DNA from 4 places in the Bradyrhizobium sp. CCBAU 11386 genome. Region 3 is predicted to be linked to each of the others. Evidence: predicted binding sites of a transcription regulator. Region 3 holds the regulator's gene; each other region holds the start of a gene.
What was found. Region 3 encodes LexA, which represses DNA repair genes until DNA is damaged. Its sites were predicted from a motif close to TGTTCNNNNTGTGTTCNG; they were not measured.
Positions count from the first base shown of each region.

Region 1: XI09_RS21595 (DNA recombination protein RmuC) is a predicted target of LexA. The motif match lies at 6,068-6,085, and genes of this name have one in related genera.
Region 2: recA (recombinase RecA) is a predicted target of LexA. The motif match lies at 4,484-4,501, and genes of this name have one in related genera.
Region 4: XI09_RS30555 (ImuA family protein) is a predicted target of LexA. The motif match lies at 5,375-5,392, and genes of this name have one in related genera.

Region 1 is NZ_LBKA01000228.1:62,804-70,616, reverse strand. Features, by position in the region: gene XI09_RS21625 (DNA polymerase III subunit gamma/tau) at 1-1,419, shown strand, start outside; gene XI09_RS21620 (YbaB/EbfC family nucleoid-associated protein) at 1,447-1,767, shown strand; gene recR (recombination mediator RecR) at 1,769-2,371, shown strand; gene XI09_RS21610 (hypothetical protein) at 2,402-2,839, shown strand; gene XI09_RS21605 (AmpG family muropeptide MFS transporter) at 2,965-4,329, opposite strand; gene XI09_RS21600 (GIY-YIG nuclease family protein) at 4,443-4,745, opposite strand; gene XI09_RS21595 (DNA recombination protein RmuC) at 4,834-6,036, opposite strand; gene def (peptide deformylase) at 6,208-6,732, shown strand; gene fmt (methionyl-tRNA formyltransferase) at 6,866-7,801, shown strand.
Region 2 is NZ_LBKA01000250.1:2,846-10,658, reverse strand. Features, by position in the region: gene gcvP (aminomethyl-transferring glycine dehydrogenase) at 1-2,197, shown strand, start outside; gene XI09_RS32270 (hypothetical protein) at 2,202-3,197, opposite strand; gene recA (recombinase RecA) at 3,303-4,391, opposite strand; gene XI09_RS32260 (hypothetical protein) at 4,824-4,958, opposite strand; gene XI09_RS32255 (methyltransferase) at 5,079-6,113, opposite strand; gene XI09_RS32250 (winged helix-turn-helix domain-containing tetratricopeptide repeat protein) at 6,294-7,813, shown strand, end outside.
Region 3 is NZ_LBKA01000235.1:47,199-55,011, reverse strand. Features, by position in the region: gene XI09_RS24205 (DUF2171 domain-containing protein) at 172-405, shown strand; gene XI09_RS24200 (ComEC/Rec2 family competence protein) at 501-2,792, shown strand; gene XI09_RS24195 (GAF domain-containing protein) at 2,802-3,743, opposite strand; gene XI09_RS24190 (hypothetical protein) at 3,965-4,399, opposite strand; gene XI09_RS24185 (hypothetical protein) at 4,593-4,796, opposite strand; gene lexA (transcriptional repressor LexA) at 4,974-5,675, opposite strand; gene XI09_RS24175 (molybdopterin molybdotransferase MoeA) at 5,851-7,062, opposite strand; gene XI09_RS24170 (hypothetical protein) at 7,291-7,497, opposite strand; gene XI09_RS24165 (HAD family hydrolase) at 7,665-7,813, opposite strand, start outside.
Region 4 is NZ_LBKA01000247.1:90,322-98,134, forward strand. Features, by position in the region: gene XI09_RS30535 (GMC family oxidoreductase) at 1-677, opposite strand, end outside; gene XI09_RS30540 (M20 aminoacylase family protein) at 899-2,071, shown strand; gene XI09_RS30545 (inorganic phosphate transporter) at 2,146-3,774, opposite strand; gene XI09_RS30550 (UdgX family uracil-DNA binding protein) at 3,882-5,291, opposite strand; gene XI09_RS30555 (ImuA family protein) at 5,455-6,243, shown strand; gene XI09_RS30560 (Y-family DNA polymerase) at 6,140-7,732, shown strand; gene XI09_RS30565 (error-prone DNA polymerase) at 7,729-7,813, shown strand, end outside.

The DNA of each region.
Region 1 (7,813 bases), on a different contig from region 3:
GCCCGCTACAAGGTCTACATCATCGACGAAGTCCACATGCTGTCGACGGCGGCGTTCAACGCCTTCCTGAAGACGCTGGAGGAACCGCCGGAGCACGCCAAGTTCGTGTTCGCGACGACAGAGATCCGCAAGGTTCCCGTCACGGTGCTGTCGCGCTGCCAGCGCTTCGACCTGCGCCGGGTCGAGGCCGACGTGCTGATGAAGCACCTTGCCAGCATCGCCGCGAAGGAAAGCGTCGAGATCGAGCCCGAGGCGCTCGGCATCATCGCGCGCGCCGCGGAAGGCTCCGTGCGCGATTCGCTGTCGCTGCTGGACCAGGCGATCGCGCATGCGGCAGGCACGGTGAAAGCCGATGCCGTCAGGCAGATGCTGGGGCTCGCCGATCGGACGCGTGTGATCGACCTGTTCGATTCGCTGGCACGCGGCGACATCGCGGCCGCCTTCAAGGAGTTCCGCGACCAGTACGACGTCGGCGCCGATCCGATCGTCGTGCTCTCGGACCTCGCCGAGTTCGTCAATTTCGTCACCCGCGTGAAGATCGTGCCGGCGACCGCCGACAACGTCGCCTATGGCGAGACCGAGCGGGTGCGCGCGCGGGATTTCGCCTCGAAAATCTCCATGCGCGTGCTGTCGCGGATGTGGCAGATGCTGCTCAAGGGCATCACCGAGGTGCAGGCCGCGACGCGGCCGGCCGCGGCCGCCGAGATGGTGCTGGTGCGCATCGCCTATGTCGCCGACCTGCCGACGCCGGACGAGGCGATCAGGATGCTGGAGCAGAACGGCGGTGGCTCGCCGGTCGTGAGCGGCGGCAGTGCGGCACGCAGTGCGCCGGCCGCGCCGATGGCTTCCGCAGCGCCTGTTGCCCAGGCGGCGCCCATGCGCGCGCCGACCTCATCGCCGTCATCATTCGGCGGCGGTGGCGCCCGGCCGCAGATGGCGGCTCCGGCGCCCGATCCGCAAGCCGCAGCCCCCCAGCTGCGCATCACCAGCTTCACCCAGCTCGTCGCGCTCGCCGGCCAGAAGCGCGACCTCCTGACCAAGGGTGCGCTCGAAGCCGACATGCGTCTCGTCCGTTTCGAGGAGGGCCGGCTGGAAGTCGCGCTCGAGCCCAACGCCTCCAAGACCATGATCACCGAGCTCGCGCGCAAGTTCGAGCTCTGGACCGGCCGCCGCTGGACCGTGATCGTCTCCAACGAGCAGGGCCAGCCGACATTGCGTTCGGTGAACCAGGCCGCCAAGCAGGAGCATGCGCGTACCGCGGAGGCCGATCCGCGCGTGCAGGAGGTGCTGTCGCGCTTCCCCGGATCGAAGGTCGTCGAGGTCCGCAAGCTTGCCCCCGAGACGCCGGAGTCCAATATTAACGCAGACTATGGCAGTGACGATCCGCCCGACGGTTCCGATACCGACGACGATCTCTGAGCCTATCTTTCCAAGGACACGCGACCTATGGCTGATTTTCTCGGCATGATGAAGCAGGCGGCGCAGCTGCAATCCAAGATGCAGGAGATGCAGGACGCGCTCGGCAATGTGGAGGTCGAAGGCATCTCCGGCGGAGGCCTCGTCGCGGTGCGCATGACCGCGAAGATGGACGTCAAGGGCGTGAAGATCGATCCCTCGCTGATGAAGGCGGAAGAGCGCGAGGTGCTCGAGGACCTGCTCGTGACCGCGCTCGGTGATGCCCGCCGCAAGGCGGAGGCCGCCGTGCAGGAGAAGATGCAGTCGCTCACCGGCGGGCTCGGCCTGCCGCCGGGGCTGTTCGGCCAGTAACATGGGCGCGGTTGCAGGTCCTGAAATCGAGCGGCTGGTGCAGCTTCTCGCACGGCTGCCGGGCCTCGGTCCGCGCTCGGCGCGGCGCGCCGCGCTGCATCTGATCAAGAAGCGCGAAGCGCTGATGATGCCGCTGTCCTCGGCCCTCCAGGTCGCGCTCGACAAGGTCCAGGTCTGCAAGACCTGCGGCAACATCGACACGCAAAATCCCTGCACCGTCTGCACCGATCCGAAGCGCGATCCTTCGATCATCGTGGTCGTCGCCGATGTCGCCGACCTCTGGGCGCTGGAGCGGGCCAATGCGACTCAAGGGCGCTATCATGTGCTGGGTGCGACATTGTCGCCGCTCGACGGCGTCGGTCCGCAGGACCTCACCATCGACGCGCTGGTTGCGCGCGCGCATGACGCGCAGGTCCATGAAATCATCCTGGCGCTGAACGCGACGGTCGACGGCCAGACCACGGCGCACTACATCACCGACCTGCTCCAGGACGCCAACGTAAAAGTAACGCGTCTCGCCCATGGTGTGCCGGTCGGCGGCGAGCTCGATTATCTCGATGAAGGTACGCTATCGGCCGCGATGCGGCAGCGGACCCTGTTCTAGCTATCCTACAGACCCTACGGAACGGACGACATGACGAAACTTTTCGCCACTCGATGGGCTTTGGTCGCGACGATGATGCTGCTGGTGACGCCGGCCATCTCCGCGCAGCAGGACGACGCGGCGCCACCGCCGCCCAAGCCCGGCAAGCCGATCAACACCGGCGACGTGCTCTCGGGCGAGCTGAACGCGATGAAGGTGCGCGACGTCAAGAACGCCGGCAAGCGGATCGCGACCTACCAGATCACCTCGGAACCGCGCCGCCTGCCGCCGCCGAACGGGCTGTGCAATCTCGAGACCGGCCCCGAGACCTTTCAGCTCGTCACCTCCAGCGACGCGCAGGCCACGCAGCTGAAATCGTTCGTCGGCAAGGAGATCTCGGTCAAGGTCGACGAAGTCGCCTGCGCCAGCGATCCCGGCCAGATGAGCGAAGCCGTGGTGACGAAGTGGAGCATCATCAAGAAGCAGTAGGGGGCGGTTCGCTCTCCGCGTGGTCATTGCGAGGAGCACTTGCGACGAAGCAATCCAGACTGTTTCCGCGGAAAGATTCCTGGATTGCTTCGCTTCGCTCGCAATGACGAGGAGGGAGGGCAGCGTCACACCCTGATCGGCCCCAGCTCTTCGAAATGCCCGCGCTTCTGCAGCCACGTCAGCAGGACCAGGCTCGGGATCGCCACCAGCACGCAGATCACGAAGAACAGCGGCCAGCCGGTGGCCTTGGCGACATAGCCCGCCACCGACGAGAGATAGGTGCGTCCCACCGCGGCGAGCGCGGTCAGCAGCGCGTATTGTGTCGCCGTGTGCAGCGGGTTCTGGCACAGCGCGGAGAGATAGGCGACGAAGATCACGGTGCCGATGGCGCTGGTGAAGTTTTCGCAGGTGATGGCGAAGGCGAGCGCCCATTGGCTGGTGCCGACGAAGGCCAGCCAGGAGAACGACAGATTGGCGAGCGCCTGCACCACTCCGCCGATCCACAAGCTCGTCGCCAGTGAATAGCGCCGCGCGACGAAGCCGCCGGCAAAACCGCCGATCAGCGTGGCGGCGAGGCCAACGCCTTTCACGATCGCCGCATAGTCGTTGCGGGAGAAGCCGAGGTCGATCACGAACGGCGCCGTCATGGTGCCGGAGAAGGCGTCGGTGAACTTGAACAGCACGACGAAGGCGAGCGCGGCGAGCGCATCCTTGCGCGCCAGGAATTCCGAGAAGGCGCCGATCGCCGCGTGCAGCACGCGTGCGAACGCCGTCTCGGCTTGCGTCGCGGCTTCCGCCCGCACCGACTGCTCGGGCTCGGTCGCGGCCAGCGCCGTGATCGTGCCGATCAGCACCATCGCCGCCATCACCACATAGCCCCACATCCAGGCCGATGTGCGCGGAATGCCGGTGCTCTCGAAACCGGAGACGATGAACAGCGCGCCCGCGGTCGAGACCAGCATGCCGATGCGATAGGCCGCGACATAGGACGCCATGCCGGCGGCCTGCTCGCTCTCCGGCAGGCTCTCGACGCGGAAGGCGTCGACCACGATGTCCTGTGTCGAGGACGTCGTCGCCACCAGCAGCGCGCCGAGCGCGACGTAGAACGGGGAGCGTGCGGGATCGGTCAGCGCCAGCAGCAGGATGGCGACGATCAGCAGCAGCTGCGAGAACAGCAGCCAGCCGCGCCGCCGCCCGAACGCGCGCGTGAACAGCGGCACATGCAGCGCATCCACCAGCGGGGCCCACAGGAATTTCAGCGTGTAGGGCGTGCCGACCAGCGCAAACAGCCCGATGGTTCCGAGATCGACCCCGGCCTCGCGCATCCACACCAGCAGCGTCGAGCCCGACAGCGCCAGCGGCAGCCCGGACGAGAAGCCGAGGAACAGCACGATCAGCACCCGCGGTTGCAGGTAAACGGCAAGGCTGTCGCGCCAGGAGGCGGCCGGAGCGGAAGTCACGGCGGGGGAGGTCGCGTCGGGTGCGGTCATGGGGAGGTGTTAGCAGATTCTGGGGACCACAAGGGAGCTGTCGCTCCTGCTGGCTACAAGGGAGGTGTCGTCGCCCGGCTTGACCGGGCGACCCAGTATTCCAGAGGCCGAGGTTATGGAGGACCCGCTATCCCCGAATAGAGATCGTTCCAATCAGGGTTATCCTTCTCGATCAGCGCAATCTTCCAGGCGCGCTTCCACTTTTCCAGACGCTTCTCCCGTTTGATCGCATTCTCGGGATCATCGAATTGCTCGAAATAGACTAGCTTCACCACGCCGTATTCCTTCGTGAAGCTCTCGACCACCTGCAATTTGTGTTCGGCCACGCGGCGGATGAGATCATTCGTCACGCCAATGTAGAGCGTTCCGCCGATCCTGCTGGCGAGAATGTAGACGTAGTAGCAGCGTCCGCCCATCTGCCGCCTCTGGGATACTGGGTCGCCCGGTCAAGCCGGGCGACGACAGCGAAATTATGGCGGCAGCGTACCGGATCTCAGGAGAGAATCACTCCCCCGCCTGGAGCTTCCTCGGGAACAGCTCGGGCGCACCGGTCGCCACCAGATGCGGGCCCTCCGCCGGCGCATCGGCCTTGCTGAAATCGAGCTCCTCGATTCGCCCGGCGCGCTTCTCGATCTTGTCGGCGGAGATCAGTACCTGGCGGACGTCCTCGTTGGCGTCGGCAAAATGCTTCTGCAGCTTCAGCACGCGGTCGCGCAGGCGGCCGAGGTCGTCGCCGAGCTTGATGACCTCGGTGCGGATCTGGTCGGCGGCGTCGCGCATGCGCGCGTCCTTCATGATCTGCTGCATCACCTGGATCGCGAGCATCAGCAGCGAGGGCGATACCAGCACGACGCGGGCGCGATAGGCCTTCTGGATCACGTCGTCGAAACCGTCATGGATCTCGGCGTAGACCGATTCCGACGGCACGAACATCAGCGCCATCTCCTGGGTCTCGCCGGTGACGAGATATTTTTCTGCGATGTCGCTGACATGCTTCATCACGTCGCCGCGCAGCCGCTGCGTGGCGATGCGCTTCTCCTCGTCGGTGCGGGCATCGTGCAGCGCGGTCATCGCCTCGAGCGGAAACTTCGCGTCGATGCAGAGCGGGCGCTGGTCGGGCAGGAACACGACGCAGTCCGGCCGCTTGCCGGTCGAAAGCGTGAACTGGAACTCGTAGGCGCCCTTCGGCAAGCCGTCCTGGACGATCGCCTCCATCCGCGCCTGGCCGAAGGCGCCGCGCGACTGCTTGTTGGCGAGCACGTCGCGCAAGGTCGTCACCTGCGTGGTGAGGTCGGTCAGGTTCTTGTGCGCGTTGTCGATGATGCCGAGCCGCTCGTGCAGGGCGTGCAGGCTCTCCATGGTGTTGCGGGTCGAGTGCTCCATGGACTGACCGACGCGATGGGTGACCGAATCCAGCCGCTCGTTGACCGCGCGGGCCATCTCGGCCTGGCGGCCGGCCAGCGCCTGGGTCATGGCGTCGACCCGGCCCGAGGCCTCGCTCTGGGCATGCAGCATCTGGCTGATGCGCTCCTCGAGTTCGTCGGCGCGGATCGCATTCGCCATCGCGAGTTCCGCCCCGCGCCGCCCCGAGCGTGCAATCACCACGGCGATCACAACCAGCAGGATCAGGAAGAGCGCCCCGAAGCCGATCAGCGCGTCGATCGTGCGCACCGGCCAGTCGCCAGCCACGAAAATGATCTCGTTCATGGCTGTCCTTCTAGCCGATTCGGTCGCCGACACGAACGAATAGCGAACATTTATGGTGAATGCCCTGCTAATTTCTATGGTTAACGAAACCTGAAGCTTTATGGTTAGCGGAGGGTTAACAGGGTTCCTGGCCGCATTGACCGCGTCCGGCGCCCGGCTTAAATCGCCGCCATGGCCCTCAGAGAAATCATCATCCTGCCCGACAAGCAGCTGCGTCTGGTCTCCAAGCCGATCGAGAAGGTCACGACGGAGATCCGCAAGCTTGCCGACGACATGTTCGAGACCATGTACGACGCGCCCGGCATCGGACTGGCGGCGATCCAGATCGCGCAGCCGTTGCGGCTGATCACCATGGACCTCGCCAAGCGCGACGAGAACGGCGAGACCAAGCCCGAGCCGCGCGTCTTCATCAATCCGGAAGTCGTCGCCTCGTCCGAGGAGCTGTCGGTCTACGAGGAAGGCTGCCTGTCGATCCCCGAATATTACGAGGAGGTCGAGCGGCCTGCGAAGGTGCGCGTGCGCTTCACCGATCTCGACGGCAAGGTGCACGAGGAGGACGCCGAAGGCCTCTACGCCACCTGCATCCAGCACGAGATCGACCATCTCAACGGCGTCTTGTTCGTCGACTATCTGTCGAAGCTCAAGCGCGACCGCGTGATCAAGAAGTTCGAGAAGGCCGCCAAGCGCGCGGAGTAGGGTTCTCTCTCTGTCGTTATGGCCGGGCTTGACCCGGCCATCCACGCCTTGCTTGCTTTGTCGCGAAGACCGTGGATGCCCGGGTCAAGCCCGGGCATGACGGAGAACCAGAACTCTCACCGAACGCAGTCACATGCCCCTTCGCCTCATCTTCATGGGCACGCCCGATTTCTCCGTGCCGACGCTGCTCGAGCTCGTCGCGCATGGCCATGAGATCGCGGCTGTCTATACGCGCGCGCCGAAGCCGGGCGGGCGGCGCGGCCTGCAATTGCAGCCGACCCCGGTGGAGGAAGCCGCGCGAAGACTCGGCGTGCCCGTGCTGACGCCGAAGACGCTGAAGACAGAGGAAGCGCTCGACGAGTTCCGCGCCTTTGACGCCGACGCCGCCGTGGTCGTCGCCTACGGCATGATCCTGCCGCAGGCCATTCTCGATGCGCCAAAGCTCGGCTGTTACAATCTGCACGCTTCGCTGCTGCCGCGCTGGCGCGGCGCCGCGCCCATCAACCGCGCCATCATGGCGGGCGATGCCGAAAGCGGCGTCATGGTGATGAAGATGGACGTCGGCCTCGACACCGGCGATGTCGCCATGGCCGAGCGGCTGGCGATTACGGACACCATGACCGCGGCCGACCTGCACGACCGCCTGTCCCGGCTCGGCGCCGACCTGATGGTGCGGGCCATGGCCGCGCTCGGCCGCGGCGGGCTCCAGCTCAAGAAGCAGAGCGAGGACGGTGTGACCTATGCGGCCAAGATCGACAAGGCCGAGGCGCGCATCGACTGGAGCAAGCCCGCGCACGCCGTGCTGCGCCACATCCACGGCCTGTCGCCGTTCCCCGGCGCCTGGGCGGAGCTCGCAGGCGTCAGCGACAACGCGCGCGTGAAAATCCTGCGCTGCGAGCTCGCCAAAGGCTCGGGCGCGCCGGGCGACGTGCTCGACGACCAGCTCACGATCGCCTGCGGCGAAGGCGCGATCCGCATCATCGAGCTCCAGCGCGAAGGCAAGGCGCGGATGCAGGCGGTCGACTTCCTGCGCGGCGTGCCGGTGAAGGCGGGCGCGAAATTCACCTGACACTGTCATACC
Region 2 (7,813 bases), on a different contig from region 3:
CAGGCCCGCAATCGCGACGCTGAAGGCCAAGGGCGCCCTCGCGATCGTTGCCGCCGACCTGCTGGCGCTGACGCTGCTCGCCTCGCCCGGCGAGCTCGGGGCCGACATCGCGATCGGCTCGGCGCAGCGCTTCGGCGTGCCGATGGGCTATGGCGGGCCGCACGCGGCCTACATGGCGGTGCGCGATGCGCTGAAGCGCTCGCTGCCCGGCCGCATCGTCGGCCTCTCCGTGGATTCGCGCGGGATGCCGGCCTACCGTCTCGCACTCCAGACCCGCGAGCAGCACATCCGCCGCGAGAAGGCGACCTCCAACATCTGCACCGCGCAGGTGCTGCTCGCCGTGATCGCCGCGATGTATGCGGTCTATCACGGCCCGGAGGGGCTGATCCAGATCGCGCGCAACGTGCATCGCCGCGCCGCCGTTCTCGCCGCCGGCCTGCGCAAGCTCGGCTTTGCGCCGCAATCCGACAGCTTCTTCGACACGCTCAGCGTCGATGCCGGTGCCAAGCGCGCCGAGATCGTCGCGCGCGCGGCCGCCGAGAAGATCAATCTCGGCGTCGGTGATGGCGACTTGCGCATCGCGCTCGACGAGACCACCACGCCCGCGACCATCGAGGCGGTCTGGCGCGCCTTCGGCGGCACGCTCGCTTACGCCGAGTTGGATGCGACCACGCGCGAGGCGTTGCCGGAGGCGCTGAAGCGCGCGACCGCGTTCCTCACCCATCCGGTGTTCCACGCGCATCGCTCGGAGACCGAGATGCTGCGCTACATGCGCAAGCTCAGCGACCGCGACCTCGCGCTCGACCGCGCCATGATCCCGCTCGGCTCCTGCACGATGAAGCTGAACGCGACCACCGAGATGATGCCGCTGACCTGGCCGGAATTCGGCTCCCTGCACCCGTTCGCCCCGCGCGAGCAGGCCAAGGGCTATCACGCGCTGTTCGCGCGGCTGGAGAAGTGGCTGTGCGACATCACCGGCTATGACGCAATCTCGCTCCAGCCGAATTCCGGCGCGCAAGGCGAATACGCCGGCCTGCTGGCGATCCGCGGCTATCATACCGCGCGCGGACAGTCGCATCGCAAGATCTGCCTGATCCCCTCCTCCGCCCACGGCACCAACCCGGCCTCGGCCGCGATGGTCGGCATGGACGTGGTGGTGGTCGCCTGCGAGAAGAACGGCGACGTCGACGTCAATGATCTTCGCGCCAAGGCGGAGAAGCATTCGGCCGATCTCGCCGCGGTGATGATCACCTATCCCTCGACCCACGGCGTGTTCGAGGAGCACATCCGCGAGATCTGCGACATCGTCCACGGCCATGGCGGCCAGGTGTATCTCGACGGCGCCAACCTGAACGCGCAGGTCGGTCTCTCACGGCCCGGCGATTACGGCGCCGACGTCAGCCATCTCAACCTGCACAAGACCTTCTGCATTCCGCATGGCGGCGGCGGCCCGGGCATGGGCCCGATCGGCGTAAAGGCGCACCTTGCACCGTTCCTGCCAAGTCATCCTGAAGATCGCCCCCCCGCGACGAACGGGGATGCACCGGTCGGCCCGGTCTCGGCGGCGCCGTTCGGCTCGGCCTCGATCCTGACCATCTCCTACATCTACATCTTGATGATGGGCGGAGAAGGCCTGAAGCGCGCCACCGAAATCGCGATCCTCAACGCCAACTACATTGCCGCAAGGCTCGATGCGCATTTCCCGGTGCTCTACAAGAACGAGAAGGGCCGCGTCGCGCATGAGTGCATCGTCGACCCCCGCGCACTCAAGACGACCAGCGGCGTCACCGTCGACGACATCGCCAAGCGCCTGATCGATTACGGCTTCCACGCTCCGACCATGAGCTTTCCGGTGCCGGGGACGCTGATGATCGAGCCGACCGAGTCGGAATCGAAGGCGGAGCTGGATCGCTTCTGCGATGCGATGATCGCGATCCGGAAGGAGATCGCCGAGGTCGAAGCCGGCCGCTTCAGGATCGAGGCTTCGCCTTTGCGCCACGCCCCGCACACCGTGCACGACATCGCGGACGATGCGTGGAATCGCGCCTACACGCGTGCCGAGGGCTGCTTCCCCGACGGCGTCTCGCGCACCGACAAGTACTGGTGCCCGGTGGGCCGCGTCGACAACGTCTATGGCGACCGCAACCTGGTGTGCTCCTGCCCGCCGGTGAGCGATTACGCGGAAGCCGCGGAGTAAGGGCCTAAGGCGCCACCAGCGAACGGCTTTGCGGATTCCAACGCCAGAGCCGTTCGTTGGTCAGGAGCGTGCCGCCCCACCAGCGCCGGATCGGATTGTGGCTGCGGAAATTGTCCCGGCCCGCAAGCACCGCTTTGCCGAAGTCCGTCAGCACCAGCCGGCTCCGGCGATAAGCGGCATTGCGACCTCGCGTATTGTGCGGGGCGAGCGTCGCGAGCTTCGGATCGAGACCCGCAACCGCCGGCATCGGACCGGACGCGAGCCCTTCAAGCAAAGGGCCCAGCTCCCACTGGTCGAACACACGTGTTTCGAGCAGCCCGCCCGGCTGAAACAGCTCCTTGGTACGGTTGTGTCCCCTCGCAATCAGTTCGAGCAGCCGCGCTTCCGTCGCACCCAATCCAGTTGTCGGTGACGGCAGTTCTGCCAGCAATTCTTCTATCGCCGGATTCAGGAAGGGTAGCCTGGGGAAATCCCTGCTCAAGAGCCCGAAACAGAGCTCCGGCGTTGGTGCCCGGTAGGCCTCCCAGGCCATGCGGGCGACCTCGAAGTCGTGCGCCGTGACATCGACCGACCGCACGGCACGATCGCGAAGCCCCGCGACGTCTGCTCCGAGCAAATCGAAATCGACCAGCCGCAATTTCAGGCGCTCGGCCATGTAGGGTTCGGCGCGGAGATAATCGAGGATCCAGACCAGCTGCAATTGATTGTTCGGGGTGGGATCAAACCACAGCTCGATGAGCTCGACACCGCAGGTCTCGCAGAACCAGACCAGTCCGAGTTCTCTGTGCGCACGACCGGTCTGGGGCGATTGGACAACAAGATCGGACCACCGCACGTCCGGCTCGCCACTGAAAGAGCCCCCTTTGAGGTAGTTATCGAGGTGGTGTGACGTGGGCAGCGGTCCCGAAACGAACCGAAAGATCAAGGGGACGACCATGTCGGCGCGATCGGCGTAGGTGAGACCGACGCCGGACGAACTGGTCAGGATCATACGCTTCATCGCAGGCGTGCCCCAGCCCCACGCAAAACGAAACGGGCCCCGAAGACGTCGGCAACTCAACGTCCTCAGCGCCCGCTCCTCGCGAAAAACTCTTCGCGTTAAGACTTACTCCTCGGTCGGCTCCTCGCCGTCGGCGTCACGCTCCGGCGTGCCGGCCAGGATCTGCTCGGCGATCAGGCCGGAGTTCTGGCGGATCGCGGTCTCGATCTTGGCGGTGATGTCGGGGTTGGACTTCAGGAACGCTTTCGAATTCTCGCGGCCCTGGCCGAGGCGCTGGCTGTCATAGGAGAACCAGGCGCCGGACTTTTCGACGATGCCGGCCTTGACGCCGAGATCGAGGATCTCGCCCATCTTGGAGACGCCCTCGCCGTACATGATGTCGAACTCGACCTGCTTGAAGGGCGGTGCCAGCTTGTTCTTCACCACCTTGACGCGCGTGGTGTTGCCGACGACTTCGTCGCGCTCCTTGATCGCGCCGATGCGGCGGATGTCGAGACGGATGGAAGCGTAGAACTTCAGCGCGTTGCCGCCGGTCGTCGTTTCCGGCGAGCCGTACATCACACCGATCTTCATGCGGATCTGGTTGATGAAGATCACCATGGTGTTGGACTTGTTGATGGAGGCCGTCAGCTTGCGCAGCGCCTGGCTCATCAACCGCGCTTGAAGACCCGGCAGCGATTCGCCCATCTCGCCCTCGAGCTCGGCCTTCGGCACCAAGGCCGCGACCGAATCGATCACCAGCACGTCCACCGCGCCCGAACGCACCAGCGTGTCGCAGATCTCCAGCGCCTGCTCGCCGGTGTCGGGCTGCGAGATCAGCAGCTCGTCGATGTTGACCCCGAGCTTCCTCGCATAGACCGGGTCGAGCGCGTGCTCGGCGTCGATGAAGGCGCAAATGCCGCCCTTCTTCTGCGCTTCGGCCACCGTGTGCAGCGCCAGCGTGGTTTTGCCCGAGGATTCCGGCCCGTAGATCTCGACGATGCGACCCTTGGGCAGGCCGCCGATGCCGAGCGCGATATCGAGCCCGAGCGAGCCCGACGACACCGACTCGACGTCCATCGACCGGTCGTTCTTGCCCAGCTTCATCACGGAACCCTTGCCGAACTGACGCTCGATCTGGGAGAGCGCGGCGGCCAGAGCTTTACTCTTGTCCATGGAAGATCCTTCGACGATACGCAGGGCAGTTGCGGACATTGGGTCGTGCTCCTTATGGCGAGGATTCGCTAGGGGGACAAACGATTGGCGAGGCGGGCCGGCGATAAAAGCAATGTACTCTATTTGTTCCGAGTTCGCAATATGTTCTTTTGCGGATTTGGGCGCTGGTCTGTTTTAACCCACAGTGGCCTAAGTTGAATTTTGCAGTGGCCTGTTTTTGTTCGCGAACCGCCACAACCTGTTCATGCGCGCTTAGGATTAACTCGTTCTGGGTGTAGCGAATAAAGGCCGGGGCGTTCCGCTAAGAGAACACCTTTGGGGAACAATCGGCTTGGCGGCGCGTTTGCTCGCGCCCCCAGCCGAAAGGTGCCCCCCCGACTGCTGGAGGAAAACCCGCCAGGCGGGTTGGCGGCCCCCTATTGGGGCCGTTTAAAAATCAACAACAAGGGCCGCCTCAGTTGGCGGCCTCTTTCATTGGTCGTCGGTTAGATCGCCCTCGTCATCACCTAACAGTTCAAGGTTTGCTCGAATTGCTTTCAGCAATTTCTGCGCGCCTTTTGCATCGACATTGGCGATGACCTGTAGTCGATCGCCATCCATCGTCACATTGATCTGATTGGCGCTCTGACTCGCCGCGGGCGGTCCGATAGAACACGTCGCGAACGAGGCTGCGCCGAAGCGACCACGCCGCGCCCTCCAGGTGAGTCCAAGCGGACCTTGCGGCACTTAGGCCAGAACGGCTTCTACGACGCTCACCGGTGATTGTGTTGCCACGACGCGGCTGAGGCGGAAACCAGCCTTGTCCAGTAGACTGGCGTACTCGGTTTCCGTGCGCTCCTGCCCACCAATCAATGCCAGCATCACCATATCCAGTATCTTCCCTGGATGTGGAGCGTCACCGGGAGGCAGGACCATCTCGACAATCAGCAGTCGTCCATCCGGCTTCATGGCTTTGCGACAATGACCTAGAATTGTCAGGCACTGTTCATCATTCCAATCGTGCAAGATATGCGACAAGATGTAAGCGTCGCCGCCCGAAGGCACTGACAGGAAAAAATCTCCAGCCTCGACGGTCACACGACCGGTAACACCGTTCGCTTTGAGCGACTTTTCAGCATCGACCACAACGTGCGGCCGATCGAACAACAGGCCTCGAGGCTCTGGGTATCGCCCAAGTATAGCGGCGAGCATATTGCCAGATGCCCCTCCAACATCGACGACGGTCTGGAACATCGAAAAGTCGTAGGCGGCCGCGACCGCTGGAGGTTCTCCCCCATGAAGCCCAACCATTGCTTCACTAAACACTGAAGCGTCTTCGGGATGTTGAGCAAGATAGTCGAAGAACGGCATCCCCTGCGCTTTTTCGAAGCCTGTACGGCCTGTTTGCAAGGAATGAAGTAGATTGGCGAAGCCACTTGCGACCCAACTACTTCCCGTCATGAGCAAGGTCGATCTTGCCGAGCCCGGAGCATCCGACCTTAATGCCTCACCGAGCTTCGTTAACGAAAATCGCAGTCGTTCACCTTCAGTGAGAAGCCCCAGACTGGCCATCGTCCTCATCAATCTGTGCAACGACGGGGCGTGCAGAGCTGATGGGCCGGCCAACTCCATTGCACTCTTCGGTCCATCAGCAAGTTTATCAGCCAACCCAAGCTTCGCCGCGATGTGCACGACATTAGCGACCGCGGCGCCTGTCCCGATCTGTATCAGCTGAGCATGCGGTGGAAGGCACGGAGCAGCCGCCTGAATCGATTCCGACATAACCTGTTCCAAGTTTGAGCGTCTCTTCCGAGGGGGTATTTTCAGTCAGACGAGAGTGCCAAGGTATGGGCAGGCACGCCTGACCCACGGCTTACTTTTTCCTTACCGGCGGCTTATTCTTGGGGTTGCGACGGGTGCTGGTGCCTCGACGATCGGAGGCCACCTGGGGGAAACGGCAGCTTGCGCTATTTGTTCGAGAATTACGTATTCGACACGGACCGCCGCGAGTTGCATCGCGGCGCGGAAGGCGTCGCCATCGCGCCAAAGGTCTTCGACCTGCTCGATTATCTAATCCGCAACCGGGAGCGCGTCGTCAGCAAGGACGACCTCATCAATGCCGTTTGGAACGGGCGCAGCGTGTCCGACGAAGCGCTGACAACTCGCCTCAACGCCGCGCGGAACGCGATCGGCGATTCCGGCCAGGAACAGCGCCTGATCAAGACACTGCCGCGAAAGGGCTTCCGTTTCGTCGGACCCATCCTGCAAGCGCAAGGCCCCACCGGCGCGCCGATCGCCGACGACCGTCCGATGGAACACGCAAGACCCCTCCTTGCGCTTCCCGACAAACCTTCCATCGCGGTGCTTCCCTTCCAGAATCTAAGCGACGATCCGGAGCAGGAATATTTCGCCGACGGCATGGTCGAGGATATCATCACGGGACTGTCGCGATCGAAATTGCTGTTCGTCATCTCGCGAAATTCGAGTTTCACCTACAAGGGCGAAGCCGTCGATATCAAGCGGATCAGTCGTGAGTTTGGCGTTCGCTATGTGCTGGAAGGCAGCGTACGCAAGGCCGGAAAACGGATTCGTGTGACCGGGCAATTGATCGATGCGTCTACGGACGCGCACATCTGGGCCGACAAGTTCGATGGCGAACTCGAAGACATCTTCGATTTGCAGGACCGCCTGACGAGCGGCGTGATAGGCGCGATGTCTCCGCAGCTTGAGCGGGCCGAGATAGAGCGCGCACGGCGCAAACCGACCGAAAGCCTCCAGGCCTATGACTATTATCTGCGCTCCAAGTTCAGCATCTACCAGTGGACGCGGGAGGGCAGCGGTGAGGCTCTCAGGATGACTAAACTTGCCATTTCGCTCGATCCTGCATTTGCCGTCGCCTACGCCTCTGGAGCCAACATTTTCGGTCAGAAGAAAGGGTTCGGATGGATCGAGGACGCGGCAAAGGAGCGGGCTGAAAGCCGACAACTGGTCGAACGAGCGGTGCAGCTCGACCAGGACGATCCTCTGGTGCTTGCGCACGCAGCACATGTTTATTCCTACATGCTCGAAGAGCCGGAGACCGGCTCGGCTCTTGCCGCAAGGGCCATTGCACTCGATCCCAATCTGGCCATGGCGCGCCTTTGGGCAGGCTGGGCACAGGTTTTTCTCGGCAATCACGATGCAGCGATCGAGCAATTCTCGGCAGCAATTCGCTTGAGTCCGGTCGATCCCCACCTGTTCATTCCGCAAACCGGGATGGCCTTCGCTCATTTCTTTGCCGGGCGGTATGAGGAAGCTCTGTCCCGCGCCACGAGCGCCGTTCAGCGCCAGCCGAATTTTCCGGGCGCGCAGCGAATACTGATGTCGAGCCTGGCGATGGCCGGGCGCATCGCCGAAGCCCCTCGCGTGTGCGACGCCGTCCTGCAAACCGACCCCGCTTTGCGCATTTCCGGCATCAAAAGCTCGCCATTTCGCCGGCTCGA
Region 3 (7,813 bases):
TTTAACCCTGCCAGGGCCGGCCCCTTATGAGACTTTCGGCTCAATCGACCCGAACCGAGGCTGCCCCCCGTCAAGAGACAGAACGGTCGGCCATCGCGCCGGGCGGTCGTGTCACGAATGAACGGAAAGGACCTCTCGGGCGTTGTGTGGGTCCCCAACGAGGAGCCCATCATGCAGAACATCGCAGAGCATATGGAAGTCATCGGCGCCGACGGCGTCCACATCGGAACTGTCGACCGTATCGAGGGCAACCGCATCAAGCTGACCAGGAAGGACAGCGGCGAGGGCAGCCACAGGGGCCATCATCACTTCATCGACAAGGGCCTCGTCGCCGACGTCGAAGGCAACAAGGTCCGGCTCTCGGCCAAGGCGGCGGTGGCCGTGACGATGGAAGAGGAAAAGTAGCGCCCGCCGTGGCTCGTTCCTGATCCGTACCGCTATCCGCCGCCCTGCACGTTCCGGTAGCCTCGGCCTCCGTCGCGTATCGTAAGGTGCAAGGAATGGCGGAGCCGGGCCGGCCGGTACGGTCCCAAGGTATTGCGGGGGGGATCGCGGGGACTTGGCCCGCCGGCCGAGCTGCTCCGGCCGGCGGCTTTGTGCCGGCGGGCTTTGGCGCCTGGCCCGCGCTCGCCGGGACGCTGCGCGAATGGATGCGCGCCGAGGCCGGTGCCGGGCGGCTGTTGCCCTGGGTGCCTGTGGCCTTCGGCAGCGGCATCGCGCTTTACTTTGCCGCCGATCACGAGCCGGTGCTTTGGGTCGTCGCCGCAACGGCGGTCGGGCTCACGCTCGCGGCCGTCCTGCTGCGGCGAAGCCGGATGTTCGCACCGGCCATCATGATCGCGGCGGTCGCGGCCGGCTTTGCCATGGCGACCTGGAAGACGGCGCGCATCGGCCACACCGTGCTGGCCAAGCCGCTCTATTCGGTGTCGCTGTCGGGCTTCGTCGAGACCCGCGACATCCGCGAGCGCACCGACCGCTTTGTGCTGCGTGTCACGGCGATGGAGGCGCAGCGGAGCGACGTCAAGCTGGAGCGCGTGCGCCTCTCGGTGCGCAAGGGGACGGCGCCCGAGGTCGGCAGCTTCGTGCAGTTGAAGGCGCGGCTGATGCCGCCGATCACGCCGGTGCGCCCCGGCAGCTACGATTTCTCGCGCGACATGTTTTTCCAGGGCATCGGCGCCTCCGGCTTCGTGATGGGGGCGATCACGGCGGCAGTGCCGCCCGATGCCGGTGGCTTGCGGCTGCGCTATGCCGCCTTCATGCAGGGCCTGCGCGATGCGATCGACGCGCGCATCCGCGCAACACTCGAAGGTGACAATCGCGCGATCGCGACGGCGCTGCTGACGGGGCGTCGCGACGCGATCACCACGCCCATCAATGACGCCATGTTCATTTCAGGGCTCGGCCATGTGCTCTCGATCTCCGGTTATCACATGGCGGTGGTCGCCGGCGTCGTGTTCTTCGCGGTCCGCGCGCTGCTCGCTCTGATTCCGGGACTGGCGGTCGGCTTCCCCATCAAGAAATGGTCCGCGGCTGCGGCGCTGGTTGCCGCCGCGTTCTATCTGCTGCTCTCGGGCGCGGAGGTCGCGACGCAACGCTCGTTCTTCATGACCGCCGTGGTGCTGATCGCCGTCATGGTCGACCGCCGCGCCATCACGTTCCGTACCCTGGCTGTGGCGGCGCTGATCGTGCTCGCGGTCGCGCCGGAAGCGCTGGTGCATCCGAGCTTCCAGATGTCGTTTGCGGCAACGCTGGGACTCGTTGCGCTGGTGCAGATCGGCATGCCGAATCTGTTCGCTTCGCCCGATCATTCGGCGACCGCGCGCATCGCGATGTGGGGCGGCCGCGAGATCGCGATGCTGTTTCTGGCCTCGCTAATCGCGGGGCTTGCGACCACGCCCTATGCCGCCTTCCATTTCCATCGCGTCACGCCCTACGGCGTGCTCGCCAATCTCGGCGCGATGCCGGTGGTCTCTGCGCTGGTGATGCCTGCGGGACTGCTCGGATTGCTCGCGGCGCCGTTCGGGCTCGACGGCGTGTTCTGGTGGCTGATGGGGATCGGCATCGACTGGATGGTCGCGGTCTCGCGCTGGGTGGCGGCATTGCCGGGCGCCGTCGGCCGCATCCCGGCTTTCGGCATCGCGCCGCTGATCGCGGCCAGCCTGGGGATCGTCGTGATGGGCCTGCTGCGCACGCCCCTGCGCTGGTCCGGCGCGCTGGTGCTGCTGGTGGCGATCCTCTGGGGGCTGTCGGGGCGGCAGCCGGATATCCTGATCGCCGGGGACGGCCAGAGCGTCGCGGTGCGGGGCAGGGACGGGCGCCTGCAAATGATCCGGGCCAGCAAGGACGGCTTTCTGCTGAAGGAGTGGCTCGCTGCCGACGCCGATCCGCGCGATGCCGCTAGTCCCTCGCTCGCCGCCGGCGTGTCGTGCGACGAGGCCGGCTGCGTGACGCCGCTCGCCGACGGGCGCCTGGTCGCGCTGGCCTTGCGCATCGAAGCGCTGGCGGACGATTGCAGCCGCGCCGCGCTGGTGGTGACGGCGCGGCCGGCGCCAGCGGATTGTGCGGCGATGGTGGTCGACCGGCAGCGTCTCGCCGCGCAAGGCGCGCTCGCGCTGACACAGCGAGGCGACGGCTTTGTCGTTCAGGCGGTGAAAGCGAGAGGCACCGACCGCCCGTGGTCGCCGGCGACCGCCGGCGAGGGGGATTTCGGTACGAGCCTTGCGCCGCAGGCGGCGGCTCCCCGCAGCCGGGACGCGACACCGTCCGAGGCGGACATGCAGGCCGAGGATTGAACGGAACGGCTACAGGTACCAGGCCAGCACGGCGTCGAGCCCAGCACTCCCGATCACCGGCAGGGCCACCATTTGGCTCAGTCCAGACGCGCGAGCCTCTGCGGCCGCGACCGAATGGTCATGCGCGAGATCGTCGTTGAGCGCGGGCATGCCGGTGGCCCAGGCTCCGCCGATGCTGCCGTCACCCCTGGCGATGGATTTGTCCACATAGAGCGCGGCGAGGTCGGTCTGCGCGCTGCAATCGCCGGCGCGAAAGACCAGTGCTGAGCGGGCTTCGTTCGGCACCCAGATCTCGAAGCGCCGCGCAATTGGCGTCGCCTGCGCGGAGAGGAAAGTCAGCACCCAGGTCTGGTCGGCGCCGGTCCGGTAGGGCACGCCGACGCCGAGATTGATCCCGACTTCGGCGGCCTCTTCCCAGCGCAGAAAACTTTTGGCGTTGTGCAGATCCTTGATGATCAGCGGCAGGTCCGCTTTCCAGGTGCGTCCGGGCAGGCCGAAGCCGCGCGGAAACCTGGTGTGGCGGGAGTTGAATTCGAACATGTCGGCGGTGCCGTAGTAGCCGTCGACGAGCCCCATCTCGTGGGAGATATCGGGATCATTGTGCCAGAGCTCGATCGCGCCGACATGCGCCTCGTCGTCGCCGCAGAACAGCACCATCACGGCCTGCAAAAATTCGCCTGAAAACACCGGGACCGCCACGCCGCAGGTGAGGCCGGCCGCGAGCGCCTGATCGGTCCGCTTGAAATAGGAGTTGGCGAATTTGGTGAGGATCACGGGATGGCCGCTGGCCCAGGCCTTGCCGGGAAGGCCCTCGTCGTATCCGAAGCGCAAGTTCTCGCTCACGGCCTTGAACGCGGACAGCCCTTCGCCATAGAGACCGCCGCCGAATTCCAGCCGCATGCGCGTCCGGTCGGGCACCCAGAGTTCAACGACGCGAATGAAGGTTTTCATCGACCGTGCCCGCCGCCTCAAGCCATTGACAGCATCGGCGATCTGGCCGCGGAACGGACGTTCAAAATTCAGGCAGCGCCGCGCAAACTTCGTGCGACGGGGAGGCGCGGGGGGATCTCGGCGAATTGGATTCTCAGGACACAAACCATCCCGTCTCGCCGGCCACGGCCGGCGATGGCGATTTCAATCCTGGCCCCGACCCGTGAGCCGGGGTAGGTACGTCAGCCGATCGGCAGGCGGGTGATGGTCGGCCGACCATCGGCGATCACCTGCGGCTTGTGTTCACGCTCGCCGACGGGCTGGGTCACCGGCAACTGCAGCACGGTCGCGCGCTGGCCTTCGACGAGCTGCGTCACCAGTACGTATTTGCCGTCGGGGAATTCGATCGCGTCGTGATGGCGATCGGGAATGTGCGGATCGATCTTGCCGAACTTGCCGACACGGGAATTGATGGTGCGCGTCCAGATCCATCGATTGTCGTAGCGGACGTTGTCGGCGAAGGCGAGCTCCGTCCCCGGCAGCAGGCAGACTGCGACGGACATGTCGGCCTCGGAGGCGAAGCCGCGCGTCGAGGTGCCTCGGAAGGTGGTCGTGACGATCGTCTCGCCGACTTCTGCGGGACGCGTCGCGACGGCATGCAGGCTGTAGTCACACATCGGGTGCTCCTCATTCAGGGATAGCGACCCGCGCCTCCTTCGGAGGCACAGGCCTCTATCAGAGTGGAAGCATGTTAGCGTCTTCTCGGTTGTAGGCAAATCTGCGGCTTGGGTTCGCAGGCTGCCATCACAATATCTTTTTCAAATGCACGAGGAACAAAGTCCGCTCTCGCGCATTTGGCGTGCGTCTCCGTCAGCGACCAGCAGGTGCCGACCAGCCCGAATATTGCCAGGCGGGTTGCGACGGCTGCGCGACGGCATTGCGGGCATTGCGCAATTGCTCGCTCGTCGTCGTCTGCGCTGCCTTGCGGACAGGGTGTAACTGTGCGGCGAAGGCTTGCGACGCCGATGCTGCGATCAGCGCCATCGTGACGGCGCTCAAAACGATCTTGCGCATGATGGTCTCCTCGATCTCCAGCGCCGCGAAGCGATGAGGGCTTCGTGCGGCGTGCCGAGGATGTAGCGCTGGAGAAGGGGCCGGATAATCTGTGCAAAACCAGAAAGACTATCCAGCCGGAACGGACAATCGTCCGCTCCAATCGTCAACGCGCGGGTCGCCAACCGGCGGCCGCGCTCAGTACTTGCGGTACAGGCCGATCAGCTTGCCCTGAATCTTCACCCGGTTGGGCGGCAGGATGCGGACCTCATAGGCCGCATTGGCGGGCTCGAGCGCGATCGAGGCACCGCGGCGGCGGAAGCGCTTCAGCGTCGCTTCCTCGTCGTCGATCAGCGCCACCACGATGTCGCCGGTGTCGGCGCTCTCGTTGCGCTGGATCAGCGCCATGTCGCCGTCGAGGATGCCGGCTTCGACCATCGAGTCGCCGCGCACTTCGAGCGCGTAGTGCTCGCCCGAACCGAGCATGTCAGGCGGTACGCTGATGGTGTGGCTGCGGGTCTGCAGCGCTTCGATCGGTGTGCCGGCCGCGATGCGGCCCATCACCGGCACCGCGACGGGGCGCTCGCCCTCGTCTACGGGCGCGCTGGAGCCCGCTCGCACCTTGCCGAGATTGCCCTCGATGACGCTCGGCGTGAAGCCACGGCGGCTGCCGGCGGCGGCCTGGAGCTCGGGCAGCTTGATCACCTCGATCGCGCGGGCCCGGTTGGGCAGACGCCGGATGAAGCCGCGCTCCTCCAATGCGGTGATCAGGCGATGGATGCCTGACTTCGAGCGCAGGTCGAGCGCGTCCTTCATCTCGTCGAAGGAGGGCGGCACGCCGCTTTCCTTCAAACGCTCGCTGATGAATCGCAGAAGCTCGTATTGTTTGCGCGTTAACATCTCGACCAAATCCCCCGGTTGATGTCGTTCGATTCCGAGACGGTGAATTCAGCGGCGAGCCGCCAGATGCTCGAAACAAATCATGAACGGACACTATATGTTCGATATGTGTTCCGCAACTGCTTAATTTACCGTGAACGCGACAAAGTTCGCGGAACGCGCATGACCAGCGGGTTCAGGCGGGCAGTCGCAGCACCTCGCAAGGCGTGCCGGCCTCGGCCTTGGGCGCGAACGGCGCGCGCACGAGAAGTGCCTGTGCCGCAGCGAGATTCGCAAGCAGTGAGGAATCCTGATGATCGACGGGAAGGGCGACAAGCGTGCCGTCGTCGCGCCGCTCCAGACGTGCGCGCAGATAATCTTCGCGCTGGTCATTGGCACCGATGTCGCGGCCGAGCACGGCGCGCTCGCGACGGTGGTGAATCACGGCGCGGCCCGACAGAGCGCGAATCAACGGCACCATGAACAGGAAGGCGCACACATAGGACGACACGGGATTGCCGGGCAGGCCGATCACACCCATCGCTCCTAACCGGCCGTGCATCATCGGCTTGCCCGGCCGCATCGCGATCTTCCAGAACGCCATCGCGATGCCTTCATCCCTCAGCGCCTGCTGAACCAGATCGTGGTCGCCGACCGAGGCGCCGCCGGTCGTAATCAGGATATCGGCGCCGCTCTCGCGGGCGCGGCGGATGCCGGCGGTGGTGGCCTCCAGCGTATCAGCGGCAACACCGAGATCGATGGTATCTGCGCCCTCCTGGCGGGCGAGCGCGTGCAGGGCGTAGCCGTTGGAATAGACGATCTGGCCGGGACCCGGTGTGGCGCCAGGCATCACCAGTTCGTCGCCGGTGGCGAGGATCGCGACCTTCGGACGGCGTCGGATGGGGAGGTGCGGGTGATTCATCCCGGCCGCGAGCGCGAGGTCGCGCTCGGTGAGCCGGGTTCCCTTGCGCAGGAGCACGTCGCCCTCGGAGAAGTCGACGCCGGCGGGGCGGATGTGCCGCCCCGTGACGGCGGCTTGCTTGATCGTGATGCGCCTGCCCTCGGCGACCGTGTCCTCTTGGATCACGACCGCGTCCGCGCCGGCCGGAACGACGCCGCCGGTGAAGATTCGCATCGCTTCGCCGACGCCGACCGATCCCGCAAACGGCCGGCCCGCCGCGACCTCGCCGATCACGGTGAGCTGTGCGTCGACCTTGGCCGCATCGGCCGCGCGCACGGCGTAGCCGTCCATCGCCGACATCGCCTCCGGCGGCTGCGTACGCCGCGCCGCGACGTCGCGCGCGAGCACGCGGTGGTAGGCCTCATCGAGTGGAATCATCTCTTCAGGCAACGGCTCCACGCCGGCCAGCACTGCGGCGAGCGCGTCAGAAACCGGCATCAAGGCCACGGGGAAGACTCCTGCTGGGCACGTTCGGACGAATGAACGGCGAACGTTCTATCCGAGTGCGGGCGCAGAGGCAAAACAGCGACGAAGCAGGATAATTCATCCCGTCGCTCGGCCGCTCTTCTATGGAGAACGCCAAGTGCGGCGCGGCATAACCCTGACGATCAGAAAGACCGGTACGAGTATGGCCATGGCAGGACGACAATTGACGAGAGCCACGGCCAGTATCGGTCAACGACCGGTCTGCTGGTCCGGACGGGCGTCCGGCGCCACGTCGGGAGCTTTGGGGCCTTGATCCTTGTCGGGCAGCGGATCGGCCTGGGATTTCAGGTCGGCGGCCTTGCTGATCAGCTTGGCGGAAAGGTCAGAATCCGACGTCGTTCTGGCGAATTCGAGCAGAAGAGAGGCCTGTTTGGTGAGATAGGTCTTGCCCAACACGATGATGCGTCCGTCCGTAGAAGTCCCAACGGACTCAAGAGTCCGGAAGCGGGCATTCCGTTCCCGGAACTCTGTATAAAAATGTACAAAGTGATTTGGTTCCTCATCTCGGGCGAGATCGGTTCCGCGGAACTCCCCGGTTTCACCCGCCGGCCGGTGTATCTCGATCAGATTCCCAGCGCTTTGAGCGCATCGCCGACGTCGCGGGGCGAGGTCACATGCACCGCGGTCAATCCGCGCGCCCGCGCGCCCTCGACGTTTTCGGCGAGGTCGTCGAAGAACACGATGCGCCTGGCGGGCACGCCGATGGCCGCCA
Region 4 (7,813 bases), on a different contig from region 3:
AGGCGGTCGACCAGTACGTGCTTCTCGAGCCGCAGATTGGGCCGGTTCAGTGCCGGCTTGAGAAAGCCGCGCGCCGACGACCAGCGCCGGCCGCGCTTCTGGTTGACGTGGAAATAGCTCGTGCCTTCGTTGTCGCCGGTGTTGAAATCCGGGATGCGCTTGATGCCCATTTCTTCCGCGGCATCGCCGACGGCATCGAGAACGTCCCACGACAGCCGCGGCGCCTCGATGCGCCAGCCGCCACCCGCGCCGTGATGCTCGCTTGCGCCAAGAAAGTGATCCTCGAGCCGCTTGAACAGCGGCAGCACGTCGTCATAGCCCCAGCCGGTCATGCCGAGCTGGCGCCAATGGTCGTAGTCGGCGGCCTGTCCGCGCATCGAGATCATGGCGTTGATCGCCGAGCAGCCGCCGATCACCTTGCCGCGGGGGTAGGCGAGCGCGCGGCCGTTCAGGCCCGGCTCGGCCTCGGTCTTGAACATCCAGTCCGAGCGCGGATTGCCGATCGCGAAGAGGTAGCCGACCGGAATGTGGAACCAGATCCAGTTGTCGTCGCCGCCGGCTTCGAGAATGAGGACGCGGTTTTTCGGATCGGCCGACAGGCGGTTGGCGAGAATGCATCCCGCCGTGCCCGCCCCGACGACAATGTAGTCAAACTCACCTTCGAGCCGCCTTGGCATTCTGCTTCCACCCAAACAGGCGTCATGCCCGGGCTCGTCCCCGGCATCCACGCGCTTTCTGTCCTAATAGGCAGACGCGGATGGCCAAGACAAGTTGGAGACAGCTGGCGGCAAGTCCGGCCATGACGAGAGGACAGGGCTCCCCCCGATCCGCGGCGGTTAGGTGGACTGCGGCTTGCATGGTAGACAGTTCTGTATTCCCAACAAAGCTTGAGACCCCCATGCCCATCGTGAACCGCGTCGCCGACCTTCAACCCGATATTCAGGCCTGGCGCCGGGACATCCACCAGCATCCCGAGTTGCTGTATGACGTTCACCGCACCGCAGCATTCGTCGCGGACCGCCTGCGTGAATTCGGCTGCGATGAGGTCGTGACCGGCCTCGGCCAGACCGGCGTGGTCGGCGTGATCAAGGGCAGCAAGCCGGCCGGCGAGGGGCTCAAGACCATCGGCCTGCGCGCCGACATGGACGCGCTGCCGGTCGAGGAGCAGACCAACCTGCCTTATGCCTCGAAGAATCCGGGCAAGATGCACGCCTGCGGCCATGACGGCCATACCGCGATGCTGCTTGGGGCGGCCCGCTACCTCGCCGAGACTCGCAATTTTGCCGGCGATGCCGTCGTGATCTTCCAGCCGGCCGAGGAGGGCGGTGCCGGCGGCGCGGCCATGGTCAAGGACGGCCTGATGGAGCGCTTCGGCATCGAGCAGGTCTACGGCATGCATAACGGCCCGGGCATCCCGATCGGCTCGTTCGCGATCCGGCCGGGCCCGATCATGGCGGCGACCGACGAGGTCGATATCATGATCGAGGGTCTCGGCGGCCATGCCGCGCGTCCGCACAAATGCATCGATTCCGTGCTGGTCGGTGCACAGGTGATCACGGCGTTGCAGTCGATCGTGGCGCGCAGCGTCGATCCGCTGGAATCCGCAGTGATCTCGATCTGCGAATTCCATGCCGGCAATGCCCGCAACGTCATTCCGCAGACCGCGACGCTGAAGGGCACCATCCGCACGCTGTCGCCGGAGGTGCGCAAGCTGGTCGAGAAGCGCGTGCACGAAGTGGTGGCGGGCGTGGCGCAGATCACCGGCGCAAAGATCGACCTGCACTACAAGCGCAACTATCCCGTCGTGAACAACCACGCCGCGGAGACTGAGGTGGCGCGGCGTATCGCGAGGCAGGTCGCGGGCGAAGCCAACGTGCACGAGATGCCGCCGCTGATGGGCGGCGAGGATTTCGCCTATATGCTGGAAGCGCGCCCCGGCGCCTTCATTTTCTGCGGCAACGGCGACAGCGCCGGCCTGCACCACCCCGCCTATAATTTCAACGACGAGGCGATCGTGTTCGGCACGTCCTACTGGGTCAAGCTGGTCGAGGAATCGCTCGCGGCGTCTTAAGGCCAAGCCAGAAGCACATATGAAAAGGGCCCGTGCATCGCACGGGCCCTTTGTTTTGAGGGATCTGATCGGCTTCAGAAGATACGCGAGAAGATCACGTAGAGCGTGGCCGACAGCATGATCGCGCAGGGCAGCGTCAGCACCCAGGCCATCAGCAGGTTGCGGATGGTCGACCATTGCAAGCCCGAACCGTTCGCCGCCATGGTGCCGGCGACGCCGGACGACAGCACGTGGGTGGTCGAGACCGGCAGGCCGAACACGTCGGCGGCGCCGATCGTGGCCGCGGCGACGAGCTCGGCGGAGGCGCCTTGCGCATAGGTGAGATGGGTCTTGCCGATCTTCTCGCCGACCGTGATCACGATGCGCTTCCAGCCGATCATGGTGCCGAGACCGAGCGCGATGGCGACCGCGATCTTCACCCAGTTCGGGATGAACTTCGTGGCGGCGTCGAGCGAGCCCTTGTAGGCGTTCAGGGTTGCGACCTCTTCCTTGCTGAGATCGTTTTCCTTGTCCTTCATCAGGAAGCGGATCGCTTCCGAAGTCAGGTACATGTCGTTGCGGGTGTTGCCGACGGCTTCCGCCGGCACCTTGTTCAGCGAGCCGTATTTGGCGACCTGGTCGCCGACATCCTTCACCAGCACGGCGAGCGAAGGATAGGTGCCCTCGTTGATGTGATGCAGCGCGATGTACTGCGTCACCGCCGGACGGGGATCGCCGATGATGCTGTGGCCGGCGCCCTTGGCCGAGATCACCCTGGAGGCGGCCTCCGAGGTCTTCTGGAACTGGGCGACCTGGGATTCCGGCAGCGCGCGGTTGAGCGCGTAGGCGGTCGGCACGGTGCCGATCAGGATCAGCATGATCAGGCCCATGCCCTTCTGGCCGTCATTGGAGCCGTGGGCGAAGCTGACGCCGGTGCAGGTCGCGATCAGCAGGCCGCGGATCCAGAGCGGCGGCGCCTTGTTGCCTTCGGGCGCAGAATAGAGTGCCGGGTTGCGCACGATGAACTTGAGCACCAGCAGCAGCACGGCGGCGCAAATGAAGCCAAACAGCGGCGACAGCAGCAGCGCGTAGCCGATCTCGGTCGCCTTGCTCCAGTCCACGCCCGAGGTGCCGTCGCGGCCGCGCATGACGGCGTTGGCGATGCCGACGCCGATGATCGAACCGATCAGCGTGTGCGAGGACGAGGCGGGCAGGCCGAAGAACCAGGTGCCGAGATTCCACAGGATCGCGGCGATCAGAAGCGCGAACACCATCGCGAAACCGGCGCTGGAGCCGACCTGAAGGATCAGCTCGACCGGCAGCAACGAGACGATGCCGAAGGCGACCGCGCCGGAGGACAGGAGCACGCCGAGGAAGTTGAAGAAGCCCGACCACATCACGGCGACTTCGGCCGGCAGCGAATGGGTGTAGATCACGGTCGCCACCGCGTTGGCGGTGTCGTGGAAGCCGTTGACGAATTCGAAGCCGAGCGCGATCAGCAGCGCGACGAACAACAGGATATAGGGCAGGTAGGTCGTCACCCGCGTGCCGGTCGCGTTGACGTCGGCATAGATGCTGTAGGCGACGAATAGCAGGCCCGCGGCGAGGATGCCGAAGAACAGGATCATCGTCAGCGGATTGAAGCCCTTGTCGAGATTTGGCCGCGAGGCCGGCTGGATCGGCGCGGGATCGGCTACCGCGCGGTCGAATGCTACATCGGTCATGTCAGGACGCCCCTTAACTTTCAGGTAAGGGTATTGTCCGCGATGGATTTGAAGGCTGGATGACAAGCGGCGGTTGCAAGACGTTTTCCCGCCGCTATTTAGGCGATTTAGGCGGCGCGCGCGGATTTCTTCTGCAAGTTGGCCGCGATCTTCAGATCTTCGACAAAGCGCCGATATTCCAGCACCTTGGCTTCCGGATCGGGCAGCCGCAGCAGATAGGACGGATGCACCGTCACCAAAGCCTTGCGGCCGTCGGGAAGGTCGATCAGCCGGCCGCGGGTCTTGCCTACAGGAGTGATCTTGCCGAACACGCTTTGCGCGGCGGTGGCGCCCATCGCCACGACGAGATCGGGTTGAACGGCCGCCAGCTCCCGCTCATACCATCGCCGGCATGCCCGGATCTCCTGTGTATTCGGCTTCTGGTGCAGGCGGATTTTTCCGCGCGGCACGAATTTGAAATGTTTGACCGCGTTGGTGACATAGACCTTCCTGCGATCGACGCCGGCTTCCTCCAGCGCGCGGTCGAGCATCTGGCCGGCGGGGCCGACGAAGGGATGGCCGGCGAGGTCTTCCTTGTCGCCGGGCTGCTCGCCGACCAGCATGATGGTGGCGTCTTTCGGGCCTTCGCCGAACACGGTTTGCGTCGCGTCCTTGTAGAGCGGGCAGGCACGGCAATGCGCGGCCTCCTCGCGGAGCGCTTCGAGATCCTTGGCGGCTGCTTTGTGTCCCATGATGGCTTCCGGACGTGGGGAGATCCGTCCGCCGGTCCAGCGTTCGGCATCGGCGAGCAGGGGTCCAAGTATCGATCCAAGTGTCGATGCGTCCTGGAGGTTCCTCCGGCGCTTCACCGGCGTGTCAGTCGTCGTCAGCCGGTCGGGCTGGAAATGGCGCCGCCAGGTTTCCTCCAGGCGGCCTGGGGCCGGCCACTCCGCCCGGCTGATCCCTGGCGTGAAGGAGATCGCGTGACCGTTCCAATGGGCACAAACGTCAGGCGTGAGGATCGACCAGGGCATGTCGGCAAAACGACGCGCGAAGAACGGCGCGGCGAATGCGACGATGTGATGCTCCGGCTCGAACCAGGCGGCGTAATGCGCCTTCTGCTCGCGCCCGATCTCGCGGAAGCGGACGAGATCGCGCATCCGCTGCGCATCGCGCTGCACGCTGCCAGCCATCGCGGTTGCCTGCGCCACGTCGGGATCGCTCATCGTTGCGAGCAGGTCGTGATCGGCCTTCAACCGCCAGAGCAGGCGATAGAGCAGCGCAAAACGCTCGCCGTCGCGATGCAGGATCGCGATGCGGGCAAGCTCGATGAAATTGGCCGGCACGGTGAACGTGCTTTCGGTCTCGATCGGCGGAAGGCTCGGCGCTTCGGACAGGCCGGGCGGCATCTGGTCGTCCGTCTGGCCTTGCACGTGCCACACCACGTCCGCCGGGGCGACGTGATGCAGGGCGAATGCGCGTGCGGCTTTGCGCCAGCCGTCGAAATCGGTCTCGCTGTCCAGGGTGACGAGGTACATGGCACTCGAATCCTCTTGATTCCGCTCATGAATCCGAAGGCGCGCCAATTCGATTGACTCCTAGGGCGCCGTTAGCTTTATATTAGAACATATCATGAACAAATGAGCCAGCCGCGGGTTCTTATTTTTGAGCCACGGCACCCATCTCAAAGGAGCGGCGAGCATGAGCGGCGCACGCATGAGCGCGCTTGCGACCTTGCGCGGCCAGATCGAGCGCATCGAGACGGCGGAGGTCGTGCATCAGCGCGATCGCGTCGCGCTTGGCCACGGCGAGGTCGACAGCGCGCTGAAGGGCGGGCTTGCGCGTGCGGCGATCCATGAGGTGTTTTGCGAGGGGCGCCAGGGCGCCGCCGCGACCGGGTTTGTCATGGGCGTTGCGGGACGCGTGACCGCGCGCCGGCCGCTGCTATGGGTGCGGCAGGATTTTTCGGAACTGGAAGCCGGCGCGCTGTCGATGAGCGGGCTCGCCGAGCTCGGCCTCGACCCGCGCCGCGTGGTGATGGTGCGCGCGGCCGATGTGGAGAGTGCGCTGCGCACTTCGGCCGATGCACTCGCCTGCGATGCGCTCGGCGCGGTCGTGCTCGAGCTCTGGGGCGAGACGCGGCAGTTCGATCTCGTGGCGAGCCGCAAGCTGACGCTGGCCGCGCAAGGCTCCGGCGTCACCGGCCTGCTGCTGCGGATGGCCGCGCAGCCGCTGCCCTCGACCGCGGAGACGCGATGGATGCTGCGCGCGGCGCATTCGCCGCCGGGCACGATGTGGGATGCCTGGGGCGCGCCGCGCTTCGATGCCGAGCTGTTGCGCAATCGTCATGGCCCGTGCGGCCGGTGGATCATGGAATGGAAGTGTGATGAGTGCCAGTTCAGTGAACCGTCGACGTATTCTCAGCCTGTGGCTGCCGCGCCTGCCCATCGACCGGATCCAGCGGTTCCTTGGCAGCGCCGGACTGCATAAGGACAACGAGCCCAGCGTCGTCGTCATCAAGGACACCAATGCGCTGGTGATCCATGCGCTTGACGATGCGGCGTCGCGCCTCGGCCTGCATATCGGCCAGCCCCTGGCCAATGCGCGGGCGATGTGCCCGGACTTGCGGGTGTTCGATGCCGATGTCGTTGCCGATGCGAAGACGCTGAGCGACATCGCCGACTGGTGCGACCGCTTCACGCCGCTGGTTGCGCTCGATCCGCCGCACGGGCTGTTCCTTGACATCACCGGCTGTGCGCATCTGTTCGGCGGGGAAGCCGCGCTGTTGCAGACGCTCGTCCGCGCGCTCGGCCGACAAGGCTTTGCCGTCAGTGCGGCGATTGCCGGCACCTCGGTCTGCGCGCGGACGCTGACGCGCCAGGTCACAGGCACCATCGTCGCCGATGGCGGGGAGGCGGAGGCGATCAGCCGGCTGCCGGTGTCCGCGCTCGGCGCGGGCGAAGCCATCACCACCGGCCTGCGCCGCGCCGGCCTGAAGACCATCGGCGATGTTGCATCGCGCAGCGCCCACGAGATCACGGCACGGTTCGGCGCGCGGTTCTCCACGCTGCTCGCGCACGCGCTGGGACAGGGCGATGCGCCGATCAATCCGCGAAAGCCGCTGCCTGATTACATCGTGGAGAAGCGCTTTGCCGAGCCGATCGCGACCGATACGATGATCGCGATGACGCTGTCGCGGCTCGCCGACACGTTGATCGCGTCCATGGAGAAGCAGGGCAAGGGCGCGCGCCGGCTGGAGGCCGCCTTCTTCCGCACCGATGGCGTGGTGCGCGCGATCATGGTCGAGACCGGACGTCCGGTGACGCGAAGCGCTGTCATCGACCGCCTGTTCCGCGAGCGGCTCGATGCGCTCGCCGATCCCCTCGATCCCGGCTTCGGCTTCGACATGGTGCGGCTGTCGGCGAGCCGCACCGAGATCGTGGTGCAGGAGCAGCGTGATCTCGACGCCCATGTCCACGACAATGACGAGCTCGCCGCGCTGATCGACCGCATCGCCGCGCGGATCGGTGGCAAGCGCGTCGTCGTGCACCTGCCGCAGGACACGCATATCCCTGAATGTGCGGTGCTGGCCGCGCCGGCGCAGCATCATCTCGCCGCCGCCATGCAGGCCGAATGGCCGGCACGTGTCGAGAGCGAGCCGCCGCTGCGCCCGCTCAGGCTGTTCGACAAGCCTGAGCCGATCAAGGTGCCGTTCGCGACCGTGCCTGATGGTCCGCCGCATCAATTCACCTGGCGCCGCGCGCTGTATGCGGTGGTGCGCGTGGAGGGGCCCGAACGCATCGCCATGGAATGGTGGCGGCAGGACGGCAAGCAGTTCACGCGGGACTATTTCCGCATCGAGGATGCCGAGGGGCTGCGCTTCTGGATTTTTCGCGACGGTCTTTACGAGGGAGAGGTGTTCGACGACGACGGCAAGCCGGCTCCTCCCGGCTGGTATGTGCACGGTCTCTTCGCATGACCGCGTCCGCTTATGCCGAGATCGGCATCACCACCAACTTCTCGTTCCTGCGCGGCGGCTCGGATCCGCGCGCCTATGTGC